3 regions of the Pseudosulfitobacter sp. DSM 107133 genome follow, and region 3 is predicted to be linked to each of the others. Evidence: riboswitches for the same ligand, from Rfam matches in the RefSeq annotation. Region 3 holds a riboswitch; each other region holds the start of a gene.
What was found. Region 3 has a riboswitch for cobalamin ahead of DSM107133_RS12275 (hypothetical protein). Riboswitches for the same ligand answer to the same signal wherever they lie in the genome.
Positions count from the first base shown of each region.

Region 1: it holds a riboswitch for cobalamin, as region 3 does, so the genes downstream of both, DSM107133_RS23155 (energy-coupling factor ABC transporter permease) here and DSM107133_RS12275 (hypothetical protein) in region 3, are expected to answer to the same signal.
Region 2: it holds a riboswitch for cobalamin, as region 3 does, so the genes downstream of both, DSM107133_RS24560 (ABC transporter substrate-binding protein) here and DSM107133_RS12275 (hypothetical protein) in region 3, are expected to answer to the same signal.

Region 1 is NZ_CP085159.1:102,427-104,687, forward strand. It holds gene DSM107133_RS23150 (alkaline phosphatase) at 1-565, shown strand, start outside; cobalamin riboswitch at 819-1,029, shown strand; gene DSM107133_RS23155 (energy-coupling factor ABC transporter permease) at 1,073-1,753, shown strand; gene DSM107133_RS23160 (helix-turn-helix domain-containing protein) at 1,826-2,254, opposite strand.
Region 2 is NZ_CP085162.1:23,709-25,969, reverse strand. It holds gene DSM107133_RS24570 (TRAP transporter substrate-binding protein) at 1-149, shown strand, start outside; gene DSM107133_RS24565 (TRAP transporter small permease subunit) at 203-730, shown strand; cobalamin riboswitch at 774-969, shown strand; gene DSM107133_RS24560 (ABC transporter substrate-binding protein) at 1,140-2,150, shown strand; gene DSM107133_RS24555 (iron ABC transporter permease) at 2,147-2,261, shown strand, end outside.
Region 3 is NZ_CP085154.1:2,506,561-2,508,821, forward strand. It holds gene DSM107133_RS12270 (hypothetical protein) at 19-717, shown strand; gene DSM107133_RS12275 (hypothetical protein) at 799-1,083, opposite strand; cobalamin riboswitch at 1,190-1,385, opposite strand; gene DSM107133_RS12280 (UvrD-helicase domain-containing protein) at 1,543-2,261, opposite strand, start outside.

The DNA of each region.
Region 1 (2,261 bases), on a different replicon from region 3:
GGACAATGGCTACTTTCTTCAGGTCGAAGCGGGTCGCGTGGACCATGCCAACCACGGCGGTAACCTTGCACGCGCGGTACGTGACCAAAAGGCGTTCTCCGACGCCGTCGCGATCGCTGATGAACTGACGGACGATGCCGACACCCTGATCATCGTGACGGCTGATCATGAACATGCGCTGGCCTTCAATGGTTATTGCGGGCGTGGGTCGGACATCCTTGGCCTGTGCATGGGCATCGACGGCGAAGGCGTGGCGCATACCGGGGAGCCCGAATTGGGAGCCGACAATAAGCCGTTCACCGTCGCAGGCTACCTGAACGGTGCGGGATCGGTTCTGACGGAACAAGCGGATGGTTCTTTCTTTGGTACGCGACCGGTGCTCACCGAAGAGGCCGCGACAGACCTGGACTATTTGCAGCAGGCGGTGGTTCCCAAGTCCTCCGAAACCCATTCGGGTGAGGATGTCGCCGCCTATGCCAAAGGCCCGTGGGCACACCTTGTCGATGGCACAATTGAACAGAACATGATTTTTCACATCATGAACTATGCCGCGACGGCCGAATAATCTGATTTGGTCTGATCACGACATCCCCAAGAGTTCCGCTCTTGGGGATGTTTTGCTTTTTCGGATGGAGACCAGGGAGATCCGTCCTGGGCTTAGTTTTTCTCGGAAAGTTGAAGAGATGAGTTGATGTAACTAGCTGTTTGATGGAGTAGTTTTGTGTTATCTCGCATCATACTTGGGCAAAATTTGGTTGCCACAGCGACTACACACCAACTGCATTCTACAAACCATCTTGACTCGGGCAGGCCGAGGATATCAGGTGCTCGGACTTGGTCCCAAAGCCGATTTGCGGCGGCGGGGTAAATGGGAACGCGGTAGGGACATCAAGTCCTGTCCTGATCCGAGACTGCCCACGCAACTGTGAGCGTTAGCTGCATTCCGAATACCACTGGAGAGATCCGGGAAGGTGAAATTGCAGCGATGAAGCGCGAGTCAGGAAACCTGCCAAGTACACTGTAACGCCTCTATGGAGGCATCTTGCACGATGGGTGCAGAAGGAACGAAATTATGCATATCGAACCTGGCGTCGTGGACGGCGCAAAAATTGTACTGGGGACTGCGACCGGTGTTGCTTCGGTTGGGATCGTCGCCAAGCTCGCTGTTGATCACGTGAAGCAGAACGGCAACATCTTAGCTTTGGCCGGACGCTCCGCTGCGGCAAGCGCGATGGTGCTAGGATTCTTTGAATTTCTGCCGCATCCACCTGTTGGCGTGTCAGAAGTACATTTGATACTTGGAACCACACTTTTCCTGATCCTCGGCACAGTTCCAACAGCTATTGGTCTGATCTTTGGTCTTGTAGCGCAAAGCTTCCTGTTTTCACCTTCCGACATTCCGCAATTGGGAATGAACCTGACCACGCTTATTCTGCCAGTTTTGGCAATGACCGCATTGGCACGAAGGATTATCCCGGCCGACACGCCGTACACCGAGGTTTCCTACACTCAAGCAGCAAAGCTATCTGCGGTGTTCCAAGGTGGCATTGTGGCGTGGGTGGCCTTCTGGGTTTTCTACGGACAGGGCTTTACCGCGGAGACCTTGGCAAACGCGGGAGCATTCGCGTCGGTCTACATCATCGTTGTTTTGCTTGAACCCATCATTGACCTTGGTGCTCTGGCTTTGGCAAAGACATTCCGGAGGTTCGAGAAAACAGGCCTTCCGCACGCCCGGCTCTATCAACCCGCCTAAGGTAAAAGCAGCCATGTACGACCGACCATTGTCGTTTTACACACCGTTTTGGATTGCGAGCAATTGGCGCGACTATGCGCCGATTGCATCGTGGTCGGTCAGACACTCTGAGTGATCGCGCAAGACCTCGAGAACCTTACAATCCGCGGTATTGCCTCCACTGCATTCGTGGATCATGCGCTTCAGTTCGGTCTGCAGCGCTTTCAAGCGATCCATCCGCAATTCGACCTGTTTGAGTTGTCGACGAGCGATGGAGTCGGCCTCGTGGCAAGATCGATCCGGATTGTCGCTAAGATCAAGTAGCTCGCGGATCGCCTCCAGCGGAAATCCCAACTGGCGCGCGTGTCGAATAAATGACAAGCGGTCGACTTCGGCGTCACCGTAACGCCGTTGCCCCCCTTCTGTGCGACCCGGTTCGGGCATCAACCCGATCTGTTCGTAATACCGGATGGTCTGAACTTTTGTTCCGGTCTTCTTTCCCAAACTTCCAATTGTAAGCATGTGACCT
Region 2 (2,261 bases), on a different replicon from region 3:
CGCTTGAGGAAAAAGGCGTGACCGTACAGCGCCTGACCGCAGAAGAACGCGCCGTGTTCCGCGCAGCATCCAAGCCGGTGTATGAGTCGGACCTGATGCCTGCCGAAGACGTCAAGATCTGGACAGACCTGTCCGACAGCAACCGCTAAAAGCAACCGCCGGGCCCACAACCGGGCCCGGCATTTCCAGTGGAGACCGGCACATGCGCCACGTCATCATCTCGATCAGCAACAGCGTTCACGCCATCACGCGGCGGGCCGCGATTCTGGCTGTCTGCCTGATGTTCCTGACGGTCATGCTGCAAATCATTGCCCGCTATGTCTTTTCCGCGCCCCCGATCTGGACCGAAGATGTCGCCCGCTATGCGATGGTCTGGACCGGCCTGCTGGGCGCAACCCTGTCTTTCAAGACCCGCTCGGACGCGGTGCTGATGCAAAGCGTCTTTCCCAAACCGCCCCACATTCTGTCCGCACTTGGCGACGCCATCCAAAGCGCGGCCGTGCTGATTTTCGTCCTGCCGGTGGTCTATTTCTGCTTTGTGGGCCTGCGGGGCGGCTTTGCCAAAGGATATCTTGCCAGACAGTCGGGGCTGACCGCAGACACGCTTGGCATTCCGATGGTGTGGATTTCGGTGTCGGTGCCTCTGGCAATGATTATCATCCTGCTGCACCTCGCGGCCAGATGGGCCGGTGATACAGCCCGTGATACCACCCAGTCGCAGCTGGACTGATCTGGCAGGCAACAATCAACCATTGCGAGCGCAGAGGTTGCTGGCTAGAACACTCCCTGTCGGTTTCCGCAAGGAATCAAAAGGGAATCCGCCACCGGTCCGCCGGTGAACCGGAACTGCCCCCGCAACTGTAGGCGATGAGCGTGCAGCGATCATGCCACTGTGGCCCCGTGCCATGGGAAGGCCGCTGCCGTAACGACTCGCCAGTCAGGAGACCTGCCGACACCAAACGTAACGCGGCCCGGGCGGGGAGTCCGGGGAGGTGTCGAATGAAATTAATCCTGCGGTGCCCCCCGGCACCGGCCATCGCAAGCGCCCGTATGTCGACCGTTCCGGTTGCCGTGCAGGTCAGCCGTGGGTTCGCCATTCCCTCTTTGTCTCCGGGCGCATCACACACCGGAGACATACGATGTACAATAACACCCTGACGGCGGCCCTGCTGGGCGCGGTCTGTTTCGCGCCGATGGCGCAGGCCCAGACGAGCTATCCCCTGACGATCGAAAATTGCGGCGTCGACGTCACCTTTGACGCGGCCCCCGAAACGGCGATCACCGTCGGTCAGGCCGGCACCGAGCTGATGTATACGCTGGGACTTGGCGACAAGGTTGCCGGAACCTCGGTCTGGTTTACCAAAGTGCTGCCCGAGTTCACCGAACTGAACGCAGGCATCGAACGTCTGGCCGACAATGACCCCAGCTTTGAATCCGTGGTCGACAAGCGCCCCGATGTGGTTGTCGCGCAATATGAATGGCACATCGGCCCGCAGGGCATCGTTGCCACCCGCGACCAGTTTGCCGACCTTGGCATCGCGACCTTCGTGCTGCCCGCCGATTGCTGGGCCAAGGACAACAGCACCGGATCGGACGGCACCCGTCTGGCCATGTTCGAAATGGACAGCATCTATGCCGGTGTCACCCAGCTTGCGCAGATTTTCGACGTGTCCGAAAAAGGCGCGGCTCTGGTCGCGGATCTGAAAGCCCGCGAAGCGGCGGCCATCGAAAAGGCGGCGGCGCTGGATCTTGACGATGCTTCGGCCGTGTTCTGGTTCTCCTCCGCCGAGATGGACATCGACCCCTATGTCGCGGGCCGCAAGGGGCCTCCGGGTTACATGATGGACAAGCTCGGGCTGCGCAATGTCGTACAAAGCGACGAGGAATGGCCGGTTGTCAGCTGGGAAAGCATCGCCCGCGCCAACCCTTCGGTCATCGTCGTCGCCGAAATGGACCGGCGCCGTTTCGAGGCGGATGATGTGGAGAAAAAGCTGGAATTCCTGCGCAGCGATCCGGTGACCAGCCAGATGGACGCGGTCAGGAATGACCGTATCGTGATCCTGAATGCGCATTCGATGGACCCCTCGATCCGCAATGTCACAGCGCTTGAGACATTGGCCGAGGCCCTGCCGGAGTTTGATCTTCAATGAGTGATCTGGCTGCCCCCCGCGTCACAGGGCGCACACATGGGCTGTGGGTCGCGCAGGGGGCGGCCATATTGATACTGGCCGTTCTGGGCGGTGTCGTCATTGGTGAAACGC
Region 3 (2,261 bases):
GCGACATCCCAAGGGGACATGATGCCGGAACTGATGGAAAACAGCGTGGTCTTCGGCATTCTGGCAGCGCTTTTGTCGCGCTTCATTCCTGTGCGGGGCACGCCAAAACGACCGGTCCCCTTCTGGGGCAGCGTATTGATCGGCATTGTTGCCGCCTATGTCGGCCCGCCCGCATTGGACATCTTGCAGCGCCTGTGGCGCGCCTTGCCGTTCCTGCCGGTGATCACCGAGGGCATGGTGTTTTTGGGCGGCTTCGTGTTTTTCGTCATGCACTATATGTTCGAGGGCAAAGACAAACCGCGCCGTGTTCCGGTCCGGGCCAGTCTGGCCACGGCTGTCGTCGTGGCCCTTGTGCTGCCCTGGGTGCTGTTCAAGACGACCGGCACCTATCAGCAGATATCCTACCGGGCGAATGTGGACCATTGCACCAGCGGGATGCGCGGGCAGGTGCAGCCGCGCGACGTGACCAACACCTGCGATTTTACGATTGTGGTCGGCCTGTGCATGCCGGACGAGCGGAACCCCGAGACATGCCGGCAATCGGTCACATTGGCCCCCGGAGCGGTTGCCCGTTTTGACCCCGGCGAAGCGCGGCTGTCGTATAATCCCGGAAATCGCGACGGGTTGACCGTGGTCGCCTGCCGCCCGCCAAGCCGCCCGTCGCGCGCGCTGACACAGGTGGGGCGCAGTCACGAAGGTGTTTGCCTGCCGGGTTAATTCAACCCACGCCTTTAGTGCGAAGGATGCGCCGCGTCGTCCCGGCACACCTCGATACCGGCAAGAGCGGTTGCGCGAACCTCAGTGCAACACCCGCCGCCCCGCAGCCCCGCCACGGCGCTGCGGCGTGGGCACATGTCGCGTTGCTGCTTCGATATGGTCCAGAAAGGCCGTAACTGCCGGCCCCGGATTGTCATAATCCCAATGCGCCAGCACTTCACGCGCCGCCTGTCCGGGGCGCACATCCTGTGGCAGGGTGAACACCCATTCCAGAAACCCCGCCCGCGCTGCCGCATCGCCGTCGGCACCCGCACCAATGCCGGCATCATCCAGATCGGCAAGCCCTGCCACGATCTTTGAAAACATCTGTCGTCCTTTCCCGTCACGCCCCGTGACCTGTTCAATTGGACGGATGGTGCGGAAAGGGCAGCACGGAAACAGGCCCATGCACAGCCGCTTCCATCGCCACCCGCGATTCACGTACACCCAAGGCTGGTTTCCGGGCTTGGGGCGGGTGGCCTTGCGGCCCGCAATTGACACCTTCCCGGGGAACGCCCCAGTGGCCTTGCCAGTCACATCCCACCCTCACCGTTGCGGGGGCAGCGCCGGAATCACACCGGCTTCCCAATTCTCCGCCCGTGGGCGGCACCTTGGATGTTCAGACTATTGTTGCTGCTGATTCACCACAAGCCCAAAGACGGCAGCACACGACCATTTGCGACCCTGGAGCGTCCGGCCTTAAACATGAATCACTTGTTCGCTGCCTTCGCCTGCGGCGGGGCGCGAAAAGTGATGTGCGATGCCTCAGGGTAATGGCCGGACGCTTTAGAACGGAATGTCGTCAGCGCCGGTGATGAACTTCGACACGACCTTTTTGGTCCCCGCCTTTTCAAAGTCGATCTCCAGCTTGTCGCCCTCGATTCCCACAACCGCACCATAGCCGAACTTCTGGTGAAACACCCGTTCGCCCACGGTAAAGCTGCTGAGTGCACTGGCGTCGATGGTGGTGTTACGGCTTTCGCGCGGCTGGCTGACCGAGCGGTCCTGACTGCGCGCCTGCAAGCGCCGCCATCCGGGGGAATTATAGACATTGGCCTCGGCCGCCGCTTCGTGCAGGCGGGATCGCACACCGGCCATGCCTGCGGCACCGTAATTGCCCCCATGCAGCCCCGGCGGGGTCAGCACGTCGACATGATCGGCGGGCAATTCGTCGATAAACCGCGAGGGCAGCGCCGACTGCCACTGGCCAAACACAAAGCGGTTGGAGACAAAGGAAATCGTGCAGACCTCCTCGGCGCGGGTGATGCCGACATAGGCAAGGCGGCGCTCTTCCTCCAGCCCCTTGACCCCGCTTTCATCCATCGAACGTTGCGACGGGAACAGGCCGTCCTCCCAACCGGGCAGGAACACCATGGGGAATTCCAGCCCCTTGGCCGCGTGCAGGGTCATGATGCTGACCTTGGCACCCTCGCCTTCCTGCTCGTTGTCCATGATCAGGCTGACGTGTTCCAGAAACCCTTGCAGGTTTTCGAAATTGTGCAGCT